DNA from 3 places in the Marinobacter bohaiensis genome. Region 3 is predicted to be linked to each of the others. Evidence: predicted binding sites of a transcription regulator. Region 3 holds the regulator's gene; each other region holds the start of a gene.
The links. The regulator LexA, encoded in region 3, represses DNA repair genes until DNA is damaged. The targets are predictions, from matches to a motif close to CTGTNTNNNNANACAG.
Positions count from the first base shown of each region.

Region 1: imuA (translesion DNA synthesis-associated protein ImuA) is a predicted target of LexA. The motif match lies at 2,830-2,845, and genes of this name have one in related genera.
Region 2: recN (DNA repair protein RecN) is a predicted target of LexA. The motif match lies at 1,039-1,054, and genes of this name have one in related genera.

Region 1 covers NZ_QGEH01000001.1:2,757,602-2,763,414, forward strand. The annotation lists gene gyrA (DNA gyrase subunit A) at 1-1,056, opposite strand, end outside; gene purU (formyltetrahydrofolate deformylase) at 1,357-2,211, opposite strand; gene DKK67_RS12360 (4a-hydroxytetrahydrobiopterin dehydratase) at 2,380-2,718, opposite strand; gene imuA (translesion DNA synthesis-associated protein ImuA) at 2,864-3,559, shown strand; gene DKK67_RS12370 (Y-family DNA polymerase) at 3,568-4,977, shown strand; gene DKK67_RS12375 (error-prone DNA polymerase) at 4,982-5,813, shown strand, end outside.
Region 2 covers NZ_QGEH01000001.1:735,431-741,243, forward strand. The annotation lists gene recN (DNA repair protein RecN) at 1-975, opposite strand, end outside; gene grpE (nucleotide exchange factor GrpE) at 1,201-1,794, shown strand; gene dnaK (molecular chaperone DnaK) at 1,909-3,837, shown strand; gene dnaJ (molecular chaperone DnaJ) at 4,003-5,127, shown strand; gene dapB (4-hydroxy-tetrahydrodipicolinate reductase) at 5,139-5,813, shown strand, end outside.
Region 3 covers NZ_QGEH01000004.1:107,823-113,635, forward strand. The annotation lists gene DKK67_RS17145 (cell division inhibitor SulA) at 386-910, opposite strand; gene lexA (transcriptional repressor LexA) at 944-1,552, opposite strand; gene yccX (acylphosphatase) at 1,647-1,919, opposite strand; gene DKK67_RS17160 (DUF6231 family protein) at 2,015-2,638, opposite strand; gene DKK67_RS17165 (amidoligase family protein) at 2,684-3,682, shown strand; gene DKK67_RS17170 (gamma-glutamyl-gamma-aminobutyrate hydrolase family protein) at 3,658-4,374, shown strand; gene DKK67_RS17175 (hypothetical protein) at 4,458-4,661, opposite strand; gene DKK67_RS17180 (SIMPL domain-containing protein) at 4,744-5,448, shown strand; gene DKK67_RS17185 (translocation/assembly module TamB domain-containing protein) at 5,468-5,813, opposite strand, start outside.

The DNA.
Region 1 (5,813 bases), on a different contig from region 3:
CAGGATCTGCTTCAGGTTGAGGATCTTCGGCTCGCCGTTGATCAGGGCCACCATGTTGATGCCGAACACGGTTTCCATCTGGGTGTGGGCAAATAGGTTGTTGACCACCACCTCGGCGTTCTCGCCCCGGCGCAGCTCGATCACCACGCGGATGCCTTCCTTGTTGGACTCGTCGCGCAGCTCGGAGATGCCTTCGACGCGCTTCTCCTTGACCAGCTCGGCGATCTTCTCGATCAGGCGGGCCTTGTTAAGCTGGTACGGCAGCTGGGTGATGATGATAGCCTCGCGGCCGGTCTTCTTGTCGATCACCTCGATCTCGTGACGGGCACGGATATAGATGCGACCGCGACCGGTGCGGTAGGCCTCGATGATGCCGGCACGGCCGTTGATGATGCCTTCGGTCGGGAAATCCGGCCCCGGGATGTATTCCATCAGCTCATCGATGGTGATATCCGGGTTATCCATCAGCGCCAGGCAGCCGCTGACCACTTCTTTCAGGTTGTGCGGCGGAATGTTGGTCGCCATGCCTACGGCAATGCCGGAGGAACCGTTGACCAACAGGTTGGGCACACGGGTCGGCAGGACGTCGGGAATCTGCTCGGTGCCGTCGTAGTTGGGTACGAAGTCGACGGTTTCCTTGTCCAGATCCGCCAGCAGCGAGTGCGCAATCTTCTCCATGCGGATTTCGGTGTAACGCATGGCCGCCGCGTTATCACCGTCGATGGAGCCAAAGTTACCCTGGCCGTCTACCAGCGGGTAGCGCATGGAAAACGGCTGAGCCATCCGCACGATGGTGTCGTAAACCGCGGAATCGCCATGCGGGTGGTATTTACCGATGACGTCACCCACCACACGGGCGGATTTCTTGTAGGCCTTGTTCCAGTCGTTGTTCAGCTCCGACATCGCGAACAGGACACGACGGTGAACCGGCTTGAGGCCGTCGCGGACATCGGGCAGGGCCCGCCCGACGATCACGCTCATGGCGTAATCGAGATAGGACTGTTTCAGCTCGTCTTCAATATTTACGGGCAGGATCTCTTTGGCTAATTCACCCATCGAGAAGGATTCCTTTGCGTTTGCTGGAAGTCGTCCTTGCGGGAATCGGCATTGGCTCCGCTTCCCGGACACTGGCTTTCCGGACTGGCTTCTTCGGCCACCGGAAACGACCTTGCCGGACGCTGCTTTATTCGCCGGGGAAACATGGCCCCTCTCGCACGTGAGAGGCTCCCCAGGGCGGATTTATAAGCCGTCGATGATACCACAATCGAGGCCCCGGGGTGACATCGAAATGCCGTCTAAATGAAGGAAGGAAGTCAGCTTTCCGGAGGTCGGGCGACCTCCGGATCAAACCCGCGTTCAGGTGAAAACGACGGTCTTGTTCTCGTGAGTGATGACGCGGTCCTCAATGTGCGAACGCAAGCCTCGGGCCAGCACATTCTTCTCGACATCCTTGCCCAGTCGCACCATGTCCTCGATGGTGTCGCTGTGGCTGACGCGGATCACGTCCTGCTCGATAATCGGCCCCTCGTCCAGATCCTGGGTCACGTAGTGGCAGGTGGCGCCAATCAGCTTGACCCCGCGGCTGTAAGCCTGGTGGTAAGGACGCGCGCCGGCGAACGACGGCAGGAAGCTGTGATGGATATTGATCACCTTGCCGGCGTACTGCTCGCACACCTCCGGCGGCAGGATTTGCATGTAGCGGGCCAGCACGATCACATCCGCGCCGTAGTGGGCGAACAGATTATTCACCTCGGCGAAGGCTTCGGGCTTGTTGTCCCTGGTCACCGGTACGTGGTGATAGGGAATATCGTGCCACTCCACCATGCGGCGCAGGTCGTCGTGGTTGGAGATCACCGCCACGATTTCCGCGTTCAGCTCCTTGCTGTGCCAGCGGTGCAGCAGGTCCGCCAGACAGTGAGATTCCTTGGAGCACATCAGCACAACCTTCTTGGGCTCGGCGGAATCCGCCACATGCCAGGTCATGTCGAATTCCCGGGCAATCGGTTCGAAGGCGGCGCGGAACTGATCCAGGCCGAAGGGAATGGAACTGGCCTTGATCTCGTGCCGCATAAAGAACCAGCCGGCCTGGTTGTCGGCGTGGTGGCTGGCCTCGGTGATCCAGCCGTTGTAGGTAGTCAGGAAGTTACTGACCTTGGCCACGATGCCAACCCGGTCAGGACAGGAAATCACCAGACGATATGTATGTTCCATGCGTTATCACAGCCATCCGGAAAGGCCGCCGCCGGAAGCCCGCAGGCAGCCTCTCATTCAATCTCGGAGACGGAAAACGGCGGCACGGCCGCTTTCCAGCGAAACGCCGCATGATAACGGATTGTCCGGGCCGGCGTAAGCCACCGGTCCGGCGGGAATTACCGAGACTCAGTGCGCCAGGTCGTCGGTACGAGCGGCCATGATGAAGTCGTTGCGATGCAGGCCGCCGATCTTGTGGGTCCACCAGTGAACCGTGACCTTGCCGTACTCGGTCAGCAGGGCCGGATGATGCCCCTCCGACTCGGCCAACTCGCCCACCTTGTTGGTGAACGTCAATGCCTCGGCGAAATTCCTGAAGCGGAATACCCGCTCAAGCTGCCGCTCGCCATCCCGGGTCACCACCACCCAATCCGGCAGGTCGGCGCTGAGGGTATCGAGCTCCTTGCCGGTGACCTCGGGCGCATCGGCACGACAGGCTTCGCAGGACTCGGATTTCAACTCTGACATGACTTCCTCCTTGGTCCGGAATGGTCAGTCACAGCCTGCGCCCCACCCCGAAACAGGTCAACCCCCTTGCAAGCCATCCCACTCTTTGCAAACGACCACCCTCAACCTATACTGTATAAATAAACAGTATCGCAGAGAGACACGCATGAGCGAGATCCTCGACCAGCTACTCGACAACGCCCGCATCTGGCAGGCCAGCCGCCACCAGCAGGCCCTGGGTGCGGCAGCGGAGAGCACCGGCTTTGCCGCGCTCGACGCGCAACTGCCCGGCGGCGGTTGGCCCCGTGGCGCCCTGATTGAATGCCTGACCCCCGCCCCCGGCATTGGCGAACTGCGCCTGCTGCTGCCGGCCCTGTGCCGCCTGTCCCGTGCCGGGCAGACCGTATTCTGGATCGACCCGCCACACACACCCTACGCACCGGCCCTGGCCCGGGCGCAGGTGGAACTGAACCAGGTGGTGAGTGTGCAGACCCAAAGCCGGGAGGACCGGCTCTGGGCCCTGGAGAACTGCCTGCGCTCGCACACCACCGGCCTGGCCATGATCTGGCTCGATGCCGCCAGGCGCAGCGACATCCGCCGAATCCAATTGGCTGCCGAAGCGGGCGATAATCTGTGCGTCCTGTTCCGGGACGCGCGCTATGCCGACCAGTCCTCCCCCGCTGCCCTGCGCCTGCAACTGAATCCCCTGGCGAACGGCCAGTTGCAGGCGAATATCCTCAAACGCCGTGGCGGCTGGCCCGTCGACGGCCTCACCCTGCCCCTGGCACCAGTGGCTCCGGCACAGGATGCCGAAGCCCTGCCTGGCAACGTCATCCGCGGCCCCTGGCCCCAACCGCACTGAGATCCGGCATGCTGTGGCTTTACCTGCACTTTCCCCACCTGTTGCTGGAGCATTTCAGCCAGAGCGAGACCTCGCCCCGCCCCATGGCACTGGTCAGCGGATACCCGCCACGGGTCACCCAGCTCAACCCGGAAGCCGCCCGGGCGGGCGTAACGATTGGCCAGAGCCCCCAGACCGCCAGCGCCCTGGCGGACGGCCTGCAACTGATTCCCGCCGACATGGAGGAGCAGGCCCGGGTTCTGGAGCAGCAAGCTGCCTGGCTCTACCGCCAGGCCGCCCGCATCAGCCTCTACCCACCGGACGGCCTCCTGGTCGAGGCCGGCAGCCTGCGTCGCCTGCACGGCGGCCTGGACAATCTGTGGCGCACCCTGGAAGCGGAGCTGGGCCGACGCCACCTGAGTGCCCAGCTGGCCTGCGGTAGCACGCCCCTGGGCGCCCGCCTACTGGCGCGCAGCAACAGCGGGCACTGCACCGATGACACCCGGCGCCTGCGGCACTCCCTGGATAGCCTAGACATCGGCCACACCGACCTGGACGAGCGAACCATCGAACGCCTGCAGCGCATGGGCCTGCACACTCTGGGGCAGGTGCTCACCCTGCCTGATCGGGAGCTGGCCCGGCGCCTGGGACCGGAGACCTGCCTGATGCTGCAGAAGATCGAGGGGCGGGCCGCTGATCCGCAGTCAGACTGGCAACCCCCACCCTACTTTCACCGCCGCCTGGATTTCGCCGAGGATGTGGAACACAGCAGCGGCCTGCTCTTTCCCCTGCAGCGCGCCCTGCAGGAACTGGAAACGGAGTTGCGCTGGCGCCAGCAGCACACCGACACACTGCAACTGGAAATCCGTCACCGCAGTCAGCCGGTCACCTCTCTGCCGCTTCGCTCCACCGCGCCGAAACACCGTGCCAGCGCCTTTCTCGACCTGGCGCACCTGAAACTGGACCGGCACACCCTGGAGGCGCCAGCCATTGGCCTGTCCCTCAAGGTGCGGCGCTTTATCGGGCGGGAAGCGCCGACCGGCGACGACCTGTTCGGCGACACTCCCAACGCCCGCGACGAAGCCCGCCAGCACCTGCTCAGCCGGCTGCAGGCGCGCCTGGGAGAAGACGCCCTGCATCGGCCGACCCTGCGGGCCGACCACCGCCCCGAGCAGGCCTGGACCGCGTCTCCAATGCGGGCCATGGCGGCAACAGCCAGCGACCTGCCACGCCGACCGCTGTGGCTGTTGCGTGCGCCCCAGCCGCTACAGGAAATGCCGCAACTCTGGCTGGCCGGCCCCGAACGCATCAGCGCCGGCTGGTGGGACGGCGAGCGCGTCCAGCGCGACTATTACATCGCCCGGCTGCACAGCGGCCAGACCGGCTGGCTGTTCCGGGACGTGACCGGCGGCTGGTTCATCCACGGCTGGTTCGGGTAAAACCATGAGCTACGCGGAACTCCACTGCCTGAGCAACTTCAGCTTCCTGCGCGGCGCTTCCCATCCGCACGAACTGGCCGGGGAAGCCGCCCGCCTCGGCTACCGGGCGCTGGCCATCACCGACGAATGCTCGGTGGCCGGCATGCCGCGCGCTTTTGCCGCCCTGAAGGACAGCCCGGTCAAGCTGATCACCGGCAGCGAGTTCCGCCTGCAATCGCCGGACGGCCTGCTGGTCCTGCTGGTCCTGCTGGCCCGCACCCGCACCGGCTACGGCCAGCTCTGCCAATTGATCACCAGCGCCCGGCGCCGCGCCGAGAAAGGGCACTACACGCTCCTCGGGGACGATCTGGACACCCACCCCCTGGACGAGTGCCTGGCCCTGTGGGGAGCCGCGCCGGTGGTGGACTCCAACGAGCTCGACGTCGGTCGCTGGCTGAAACAACACTTCCCCGACCGCCTCTGGATCATGGCCGAGCGCCCCCTGACCGACCGCGATGAAGACAACATGACCGGCTGGCGCCAGCTGGCCCGTCGCCTGGACCTGCCGGTCGTGGCCACCGGCAACGTCCACATGCACCAGCGCGGCCGGCAACCGCTTCAGGATGTGCTGACCGCCGTACGCCACGGCTGCACCGTCGCCGAGGCGGGCCACCGCCTGTTCGCCAACGGCGAGCGCTACCTGCGCCCGATCGGCACTCTGCGCAAACTGTTTCCGGACGCCTGGGTCGAGCAGAGCCGGATCATTGCCGACCAGTGCACCTTCAGCCCCGCCGAGCTGCGCTACCAGTATCCACCGGAGGTGGTACCGGAGGGCCATACACCGCAAAGCTACCTGC
Region 2 (5,813 bases), on a different contig from region 3:
GTGCAGTTCCAGCAGCTGCTCGGGGCCGACCCGGTGTTTGCGGGCCAGTTCGTAGACCGTGCTCAGGCGACCTTCCACCTCTTCCAGGCGAGCCGGGTCGGCGTCGTAATCTTCCACGAAATGCTGCAGGTTGTTACCTGCCTCGTTAATCTGGATCTGGGCTTCGTTGAGCATCTGCAGGGTGTCGGCCAGAGCCGGGACGTCCACCGGAAGCTGCTCCAGTTGCTGCAGGGCCTGCTGAATCAGTGACGCTGCGCTGGGCTCTTCTTCGCTGCACAGCTGGGCGGCCTGATGGCAGTTGCGCAGAACCGTTTCGGAGTGGGCCAGCCGGGCCTGTTCCGCCTCCAGATCGTCGAGCTCGCCTTCGGCCAGCGCCAGACGGTCCAGCTCTTCCACCTGATAGCGAAGCAATTGCAGTTTTGCCTCATTCTCGTCGCGGTTGCTGCGCAGTTCGGTGAGCCGCTGCCGGCTTTTTTGCCAGGCTTTCCAGGCGTCTCGCGTGGACTCGGCAAGCTTCTCGGCGCCGGCGAACTCATCCAGCAGTTTGCGGTGGGTGTCTTTCTGCAGCAGGGATTGATGCTGATGCTGACTGTGGATGTCCATCAGCATGCCGCCAAGCTGGCGCAGGTCGGCCAGCGGGCAGGGCTGGCCATTGATATAGGCACGTGAGCGACCGTCCTTGCTGATCACGCGGCGCAGGATGCACTCATGCTCGTCGTCCAGGTCGTGGGCTTCCAGCCAGTCGGTGGCTTCGGGAATCCGGCTGACGTCGAAGCGGGCGGTGATGTCGGCCCGCTTGGCTCCGTGCCGCACGGCGCCCGCGTCTGCGCGGCCGCCGAGGACCAGGCCGAGGGCGTCAAGGACGATGGACTTGCCCGCCCCGGTTTCTCCCGTCAGCGTGGTCATGCCCTGGCGGAACCGCAGTTCAACGCGCTCGGCAATGGCGTAGTTGGCGACGATCAGTTGGTTCAGCATGAAGCCCTCCCGGATCGTGTGCGCCCTGAATGGCGCGGTGAAGTCTGGTTGGATGCGTTGTCACTGTTAATTCATACAGTGACTGTGAATATATACAGTGTTTGTTCAGTCTGCAAGTAATCTCGCCAAAGTGGTTGAAGTCCTCACGGGTGATCCCCATATCCCCGGCAAGCTAGTCAAGAAGGGCGGCATGCCGCCATTTTGCAGATAGATCAGGAGTGACTGATGAGCGCAGATGAATCCCGCAACGAGCAGGTTGAGGAAGAGCTGAACGAGGCACCCGAGGCGACTGAAGCGCCGACCGAAGAGCCCGTCGCCGAGGGGCAGGGCGAGGTTGAAGCCCTTCAGGCCCAGCTTTCCGAGCAGAAGGACCTGGTCCTGCGCACCCAGGCGGAAATGCAGAATGTGCGTCGTCGCGCGGACATCGATGTGGAGAAGGCGCGCAAGTTCGCGCTGGAGAAGTTCGTCAAGGAACTGCTGCCGGTGATCGACAGCCTGGAAAAGGCCGTCGAGAGCACCGAGGGCAAGTCGGCATCGGACGACGTGGTTGCCTCCATTCGCGAGGGGGCGGAAATGACCCTGAGTCTGTTCCGCAGCAGTCTCGAGAAGTTCAACGTGCAGGCCGTTGATCCCGTTGGCGAGCCGTTCGATCCGCAGCTCCACGAAGCCATGTCCATGGTGCCCGCGCCGGATGCGGAGCCCAACAGCGTGGTGTCCTGCATCCAGAAGGGGTACACCCTGAACGATCGTCTGGTGCGCCCGGCCATGGTGGTCGTGGCACGTCCTGACGACAGCGCAAAAATCGACGAGCAGGCTTGAAAACGCGCTTACCGAGCCAATATAGGCAGTAAACGCTCGACAAGCCGAGCCAAAGACAGAATGAACCATTGCGAATCAGGCAGATTCGGCAACTAAAGGAACTGGAGTCAATCAATGAGCAAAGTTATTGGTATCGACCTGGGGACCACGAACTCCTGTGTAGCCATCATGGATGGTGACAAGGTCAAGGTCATCGAGAACGCGGAAGGCGATCGCACCACGCCGTCCATCATCGCTTACACCGAAGACGGTGAAACGCTGGTCGGCCAGTCAGCCAAGCGTCAGGCCGTCACCAATCCGGACAACACCCTGTATGCCATCAAGCGACTGATCGGTCGTCGCTTCGAGGACAACGTTGTCCAGAAAGACATCAAGATGGTGCCCTACAAGATCGCCAAGGCCGACAACGGTGACGCCTGGGTTGAGGTGAAGGGCAAGAAGATGGCACCGCCGCAGGTTTCCGCGGAAGTGCTGAAGAAGATGAAGAAGACCGCCGAAGACTACCTCGGCGAAGAAGTCACCGAAGCGGTCATCACCGTTCCGGCCTACTTCAACGACAGTCAGCGTCAGGCCACCAAGGACGCCGGCAAGATCGCCGGTCTGGACGTCAAGCGGATCATCAACGAGCCGACCGCGGCGGCCCTGGCCTACGGCCTGGACAAGAAGGGCGGTGATCGCACGGTTGCTGTCTACGACCTGGGTGGCGGTACCTTCGATATCTCCATCATCGAAATCGCCGATGTCGACGGTGAGCACCAGTTCGAAGTGCTGGCCACCAACGGTGACACCTTCCTGGGTGGTGAAGACTTTGACCTGAAAGTCATCGAGTACCTGGCGGATCAGTTCAAGAAGGACAGCGGTATCGATCTGCGCGGCGATTCCCTGGCCATGCAGCGTCTGAAGGAAGCGGCCGAGAAAGCCAAGATCGAGCTGTCCAGCAGTCAACAGACCGACGTTAACCTGCCGTACATCACGGCGGACCAGAGCGGTCCCAAGCACCTCAACCTGAAGCTGACCCGCGCCAAGCTGGAAGCGCTGGTGGAAGACCTGGTCGACCGCAGCCTCGAGCCGTGCAAGGTCGCGCTGAAGGATTCCGGTGTGGACGCTTCCGAGATCGACGAAGTGATTCTGGTGGGCGGTCAGACCCGTATGCCGAAAGTCCAGGAGAAGGTTAAGAGCTTCTTCAACAAGGACGCGCGCAAGGACGTGAACCCGGACGAAGCGGTTGCCATGGGCGCGGCCATCCAGGCGGCGGTTCTGTCCGGTGACGTGAAAGACGTTCTGCTGCTGGACGTGACCCCGCTGACCCTGGGTATCGAAACCATGGGTGGTGTGGCCACGCCGCTGATCGAGAAGAACACCACGATCCCGACCAAGAAGTCGCAGACCTTCTCGACCGCCGATGACAACCAGACCGCCGTGACCATCCACGTGGTTCAGGGTGAGCGCAAGCAGGCGACCCAGAACAAGTCGCTGGGCCGTTTCGATCTGGCCGACATTCCGCCGGCGCCGCGCGGTGTGCCGCAGATCGAGGTCACTTTCGACATCGACGCCAATGGCATCCTGAACGTGTCCGCCAAGGACAAGGCCACCGGTAAAGAGCAGTCCATCGTGATCAAGGCCTCTTCCGGCCTGAGCGAGGACGAGATCGATCAGATGGTCCACGACGCTGAGGCGAACGCCGAAGAGGATCGCAAGTTCGAGGAGCTGATCCAGGCTCGCAACCAGGGCGACGGCATGGTTCACGCCGTACGCAAGACCCTGAGCGAAGCCGGCGACAAGGTCGACGAGCAGGAAAAAGAGTCCATCGAAACCGCGATCAGCGAGCTGGAAGAGGCGCTGAAGGGTGACGACAAGGACGACATCGAGGCCAAGACCCAGAAGCTGACCGAGGTCTCTTCTGAACTGGCCCAGAAGATGTACGCCGACCAGGCCGCTCAGGAAGGTGCCGAAGGCGCCGCCCAGGGTGAGCAGGCCCAGTCCAGCGGCGACGACGCCGTCGACGCTGAGTTCGAAGAAGTGAAAGATGAAGACAAGCGCTAAGCGCAACGTCTTCCGCTAGCCGCAAAACGCGGGGATTCATCTCCCCGCGTTTTGCGCGTTTGAAGGTTTGAGAAATTGTGCCCGGTGGCCAGCGTGCGCCGGGGGCAATGGGAATAGGCAGTCACAAGATCCCGGTGAGGCCGGGGTCTGCAACAGGTATCAGTCATGGCCAAACGCGATTATTACGAAGTTCTCGGAGTTTCCCGGGATGCGGACGACAAGGAAATAAAGCGCGCGTATCGTAAGCTTGCGATGAAATACCATCCGGACCGTAATCCGGATGACACGGAGGCCGAGAACAAGTTCAAGGAAGCCAGCGAAGCCTATGAAGTGCTGGCCGATGCGGGCAAGCGCAGCGCGTATGACCAGTTCGGCCACGCCGGTGTGGACGGCCAGGCCGGTGGTGGCGGCTTCGGCGGCGGTGGCGCCAGCTTCTCTGATATCTTTGGTGACGTCTTTGGCGATATCTTCGGGGGCGGCCGCGGTCGCAGCAACCGTGGGGCGGACCTGCGCTATACCCTGGAGCTGGATCTGGAAGAGGCGGTGAAAGGCACCACCGTGCAGATCAATGTGCCGGGACACGTCGAATGCGACGAGTGTGATGGCTCCGGCGCCGAGAAAGGCAGTCAGCCGGAAACCTGCGGTACCTGCGGTGGTATCGGTCAGGTGCGCATGCAGCAGGGATTCTTCGCGGTCCAGCAGGCCTGTCCGACCTGTCGGGGGTCGGGCAAGGTTATCAAGAATCCGTGCAAGAAGTGCCGGGGCGCCGGCCGTCTCGAGCAACCCAAGACCCTGTCGGTAAAAGTGCCGCCGGGTGTCGACACCGGCGACCGTATCCGTTTGTCCGGTGAGGGCGAAATGGGCATTGACGGTAGTCCGGCCGGCGACCTTTATGTCCAGGTCTCCGTGCGCGAGCATTCCATTTTCACCCGCGACGGTCGTAATCTGTACTGCGAGGTGCCGATCAGTATCGTGGATGCGTCCCTAGGTGGGGAGCTGGAAGTGCCCACGCTGGATGGTCGGGTCAAACTCAAGATCCCGCCGGAGACGCAAACCGGCAAACTGTTCCGCTTGCGCAACAAGGGCGTCACTCCGGTGCGCGGCGGGCCGGCCGGCGATTTGCTGTGCCGGGTGATCCTGGAGACGCCGGTCAAGCTGACCAAGCGCCAGAAAGAGTTGCTTGAGGAGTTCCAGCAGACCCTGGACGGGCAGAGTGGCAGCAACCACGCGCCGCGCAAGACCTCCTGGTTCGAGGGTGTGAAGAGCTTCTTTGACGAAATGAAATTCTAGGGAAAGGCAGCATGAAGGTAGCAATCATCGGCGCCGCCGGGCGCATGGGGAAAGTCCTGATCGAGGCGGTCGATGAGGCGGACGGCCTGGAGCTGGGGGCGGCGATCGTCGATCCGGCCAGCAGCCTGGTGGGCGCCGATGCCGGCGAAGTGGCCGGTATTGGTCGCAACGGCGTGGCGCTGGCGTCCAGTCTGGCCGACGTCCGGGATGCCTTCGATCTGCTGGTGGATTTCACCTTCCCGGATCTGACGCTGGACAACGCCCGCTTCTGCAATGAGCACGGCAAGACGATGGTGATCGGCACCACGGGCATGACCGAGGCCGAGCGGGCCGAGCTGGCCCAGGCGGCGGACGCCATTCCGGTGGTGTTTGCGCCCAACATGAGCGTGGGTGTGAACGTCGTGCTCAACCTGCTGCGGACCGCGGCCCAGGCTCTCGGTGACGACTACGATGTGGAAATCATCGAGGCGCATCATCGGCACAAGAAAGATTCCCCGTCCGGCACCGCGGTGCGTATGGGGGAAGTGGTGGCCGATGCGCTGGGGCGCGATCTGAAGGAATGCGCCGTCTACGGCCGTGAAGGTTTCGTCGGCGAGCGCCCGCGTCACGAGATCGGCTTCGAGACCATTCGCGGTGGCGATGTGGTCGGGGATCACACGGTCCTGTTTGCCGGTATCGGTGAGCGA
Region 3 (5,813 bases):
GATGGCTTGGCGAAGAATGATGATCAAGGGAGGGACATTCCGAGCGCCGCGTGCGCTGCTGCGGGAGAGCCGTCGGGCGCGGTCGTCCATTCCCATCGTCGGCACACCGAACCACCACGGCCAGGGTGGCTATCCGCCGGCGTTATCCATTTACCAGCGCAATCTCTACAGGCCACGACGGCCTGTGAATACGAACCAACCCGCGCAGTAGGTCTTGCCGGGCCGGAAACCACACCGCCGTTTACGTCATCCAGACGCCCACCATCCAACGACGACGTACCCTGCGTTACAACTCGTCCGAGCATGAACCATCAGGGCGCAGCCTGCCCTGACACGGCCTCACCGAATGCCTTACCCGGACATGAAACCCGGAAAGTCGCCCGGCCTAACGCTGCCTCAGAACAACGCCGTGGCTCTCCCCTTTGGCAGAGGCCTGCTGCAAGCGATCCATGGCGGCCGTTCCCGGCGTGCCTGCGGTCCACATCACCACCGCGTGGCAGGTACCGGCCCGCAGCGCGCGCTCCGCCAATTCCTGGGCGTCAAACTGATCGTTTGAGCGCAGGACCAGAATCTCGCCGGCAACAATGCCATGGGTCTGCTGCCACTTCTGCATCAACGCCTGGGGAGGATCGATCCAGGCCAGCCAGCGACGCTCCTGGTTCAGCTGGGTCAGCATGGGGAGCAGCAGCTGCATGTTCTCGACCTGACCTTCCGGCAATATGATTTCGGTCACATTGCCCTGGGGCTCGCGAGCCGGAGCGTCAGGCGTTTCCGGAGCCCGAAGCGGGCGCTCCTGCGAGTGGATCGCCACCGGCCTGGCCAGACGGCTCCGACGCTTCAGCGATCGGTCCGCCAGCGCCACGGGCACCGGATTCTGGGAAAGAGTCTGGTTAAAACTGAGCTGCTCCACGGGACACCTCCGAATGTCGCACGGGCCAGGCTATCAGTGCATATCCGACCGACGGATCACACCGACACCCAAGCCTTCGATAAACAGTTCCTGCTCGGTCAAATCAACGTCAATGGGCTGGAATTCCTCGTTTTCCGGCAGCAGGTAAACGTGGGTCCCTTCACGCTTGAAGCGCTTGACGGTCACTTCCTCACCCACACGGGCCACGACGACCTGGCCGTTCTGGACGTCCTGGGTCCGGTGGACGGCCAGCAGGTCGCCGTCAAGAATGCCAATGTCCTTCATGCTCATGCCGCGCACGCGCAGCAGGTAGTCGGCAGACGGGGAAAAGAAGGTGGGTTGCAGGGCACAGTAATCGTCAATGTGTTCCTGCGCGAGGATCGGACTACCGGCGGCTACCTGCCCCACGATGGGCAAACCGGGATCCTCTTCCGCTTCAGGCAGGCGGATGCCACGGCTGGCGCCGGGCACCATCTCGATTGCGCCTTTACGGGCCAGCGCCCGCAAGTGTTCCTCAGCCGCGTTGGCCGACTTGAACCCCAGTTCCCTGGCGATTTCGGCCCGGGTGGGGGGATAACCCGTGTCGTCCACGTAGCGGCGGATTACGTCCAGAACCTGGGATTGTCTCGGTGTCAGCTTCATGCCGTTTACCTGTCTTTATATACAGTACGAGTGACTATATACAGTATTTTATCCAGTGTAAAGACTGGAGACAGGACGGCGTTGCATCACGCGACTACTTGACCGTGAAAGACTTCCTGGGCCGGTAGGCCATGCCCTCGACGTCCACTTTGTCCACCCGGGCGCGGTCGGGGCCCTTGTGCAGCCACTCAACCAGGGACTCTACGGCCGCTTCATCGCCACAGGCGAAGACTTCGACCGAGCCGTCTTCCAGATTCTTCACGTACCCGGTCAGCCCCAGCGCCCTGGCCTTTTCCTGGGTACTGGCCCGAAACAAAACGCCCTGAACCTGTCCATAAACTCGGGCTTTCACACATTGCTCTTCCATTGCAACCTCCCGGAAAGACTCTGATCTGTGACCTCGTGGGTGATACCCTAACCCGGCGCGACGTCGCTGAAAATATCGCGCCGGCAAGCGTACCGCTACCAGCGGTATTTCCCCCAATTCTCGGGGTTGGCCCAATACCGGGGGTTGTTCCACTCCCGAGGGCGATTATAGGTTTCGATGTCATAGGTGAACAGTTCGGTACCGTCGTCAAAACGGTCATGACGATGGAAGGCAAGCGCGACCATGTCGCTGAAGGTCCAGCCGTCGTCCGGTGCCAGACTGACCGCGACACGACGCGCCCCGGCATTGCGCAGCCAGCCCAGGAACTGCCGGGCTTCTTCGTGGGACAGACGGCCCATCAGTTCAGTAACCAGTGCCAGATCCGCCACGGCCTCCTGGTGCTCAACGACCGCCAGGGGCGCTTCGGAGACATCCGTCAGTTCGATACCGGCGTATTCAGCCCAGACATCGCCAATATGTCGGGCGGTTTCCCCCGCGACCAGCAGCGATTCGGGCCGGTACTGCCCCAGCAGCTGTTTCAGGCTTTGTTCCAGCATGATGCTCCCATCCCGGTGCATGGAGCCGATCAGTGTAACAGTACGCGCGTGGAATGGCGCATCCGGCCGTCGCCTCGGCAGGCGGGCCGGATCGTCCCGGCACGGGTCCTGCTTGAACCACATCACCGCCGGGATTGACGCGGCCACAACGAACTGCGACAAAGCCTACAGGAACCTCACAGCGGCCAACCCAACCAAGGAGCCGAAATGACAGTGGAACAGGCGTGCCGGATGCCCAGCATCCTCAAAAACCAGGACGGCGAGGAACGACGCGTCGGCGTGGAGATCGAGATATCCGGGCTCTCCTACGACAGCCTCGTCCGCCTCTGCGGCAAGCTGCTCAAGGGGGAGCCGCACCTGACATCCCGCTACGTCACCCGCCTGGATACGCCCCAGGGCGAATACACCATCGAGCTGGATTCCGACCCGATCAAGGACCTGGACCTGCAGGACGACCGGCTGCCCGACTCCATACGCGAACTCGGCGGCCACGCCATGGAAGTGATCGACGCAGCGGCCGAACGCATCGTGCCGCTGGAAATCGTCAGCCCGCCGCTGCCGCTGTCGGAGCTGGAGACCATGGAGGAACTCTGTAACAAGCTGCGCGACGCCGGTGCCGTAGGCAGTCGCGAGGCGCTGATCTACGCCTTCGGCCTGCAGCTGAACCCGGAGCTGCCCAACCTGGAAAGCGGCACCCTGCTGGCCTACCTGCGGGCTTTCGCGGCGCTCTACGAGTGGCTGAAATCGCGTCATCAGCTGGATATCAGCCGTAAGTTCACTACCTACATCGAACCCTGGGACACGGACTACGTGGACCTGATCATGCAGCCGGACTATCAGCCCGACCGCGCCACGCTGATGAAGGATTACCTGCACTACAATCCGACCCGCAACCGCGCGCTCGACTTGCTGCCGCTGTTCTCCCACCTCGACGACGGCCTGCTGCGGCAGTACGTCGACGACGAACGCATCAAGGCCCGCCCGACCCTGCACTACCGCCTGCCTGACTGCGACATCGACAACCCGCGCTGGCACTTCTCCGACGTGTGGAACGACTGGGTGGTGGTCGAGGAACTGGCAGCGGACGCAAAACGTCTGCAGGACCTGATGGCCGCCTACCGCGAAAGCCGCAAGTTCAGCTTCCGCAACCTGACCACTAGCTGGAAGGACCGCTGCGAGGAATGGCTGGCTCAGAACCTGGCTTGACCATCGGCATCAGCGGCCCGTCGCGACAGCGCCTGCCCCATCGCCTGATGCGACTGGGGCTGAGACTGTTCGGTGCGCGCCCGCTGTTCATTCGCCCGGGCTCGCGGGTGGACGTGTCCATGCTGGACGGGCTGATCCTGTCCGGCGGCACCCACGTCCATCCCGACCGGTTCGGCCAGGCGCCCGAAGTACGAGCCCGATACGACCGACTGCGGGACGAGACCGACTGGCGCCTGCTGGCGGAAACCGAGCGCCTGCACCTGCCGGTGTTGGGTATCTGCCGGGGGGCGCAGCTGATCAACGTGTTCCGCGGCGGCTCCCTGTGCCAGAACGTCACGCCGCTGCGGGTCAATACCCGGCACCGACCGCTGCTGCTGCCGCTGCAGACCGTTCGCCTGGTCCATGGCAGCCTGCTGGGCCAGATCATGCTGGGGCCCACCATTGGAGCCAACCGCATTCACAGCCAGGCGATCAAGCGGCTGGGACGCGGTCTGCGGGTGGTCGCCCTCGACAACGACTATTTTGTGCAGGCGGTGGAGAGCGAGGAAGGGCAATGGCTGCTGGGTGTCCAGTGGCATCCGGAATACCTGCTGTATCACCCGTTGCACCGGCGGATTTTCGAGTGCTTCGTGCACGCGGCCCGGCAACAGAAGCTGCGGCGCCTGGGACAGAGTGAAGGCAGCGCCCTGTGACGCGGCCTGGTGAGCAAGTGCTCCGTTCGCCGTCCGGTCTGAACGTCGCCGGCACCCGCAACACCGTGTCGATCAGCGCCTGGTCAGATCGCCGCCAGGTATTTGGCCAGGACCGCTTTGAGCTGGCGCATGCGTTCCGGCTCCTGCTCATTGCCGTCAAGATGGCGCTCCACGAACTGGCGCAGATCCTCGCGTGTGCGGATCGTCGACGGATCGGCGCCGGTCAATTCCCACAGCACGCGCTGTTCGCGAGGCGTCAACCTGACCTGTTGTTCATGGACCAGCATGAAACTTACTCCCGATATCCGTGTCCGTTAGCACCATGATTCCCGAAGGGAAAACCAACCGACAACCACAAGGAAGACCAGCATGCCAATAACCCCGCTCCGTTCATCCCGTACGGGCCTCAAGTCCCTGGCATTCGCCGCCGTGCTGCTGCCCTCACTGGCCGCCGCAGGAGAAGTCAGCGTTACCGGCGAGGGCAAGGTGCAGTATACGCCCGACAGCGTTCGTCTGCAGTTCACCGCCCGCGGCGAGAGCGCCGATTCCCAGGCCGCCATCCACACCGTGGAGGACAAGATCGACGCCTGGGAGAACAACATCAGCGCCTACCGCAACCAGTTGGACAAATACGACACCGCCACACTGAACCTCTACAGCCGGCAGCTTCCGGTGGAACGGGACAGCGACGAACCACCCAAGCGTCACAGCGTCGCCACCCAGTCAGTCAGCTTCACCCTGCCTGCACTGGATTCCCTGAACCCGGTGCTCCAGGCGGCCCAGGACAGTGGCCTGGAGTACAACGTCAACGACAACAGTTTCTTCCATTCCAACCAGGCCAGGCTGGAGCGCGAAGCTCTGGGCAAGGCCATCGACGATGCCCGCGACCAGTGCCAGTTCATTGCCCAGCGGCTGGGCCAGAGCTGTGGCGAAGTGAAAACCCTGTCCACCCACGGCAGCCCTCGTCCGCAGGTCATGATGATGGAAGCCCGCGCCAAGGGTGACGGCCCGGTCACCGAGGTCGGCGAGCGCGAGATCGCCGTGTCGGTCAGCGCGACCTTCGAGATCGACTGATGATCGGCTCGCACGGCGATCAGAAGTCCCGCGTATAGAACAGGTCCAGCGAGGCGGCCAGACCACTGGCCGCCTCCAGGTAGAAATAGCGTCCCAGGTCGTAGCGCAACGCAATCGTGGTAATGGGCTGGAACACGCCCACGCCGTAGCGCAGCGACAGGTCGTCAGTGATGTAGCCGCTGGCCACAACGGCAGCTTCGTCGCCCGATCCCTCGGCCTCCAGCGTCAGGTCGCGAATGCCCAGTTCCTCACCGATGCCCCGGGTCAGCTCATTGGTTTGCGCCAGACCGAGGCTGAGTGCGGCACGTCCCACCTGGTTCTGGTCACCGCTGGAGTTGAGTGGTCGCCCCAGGATCACGTAGGAA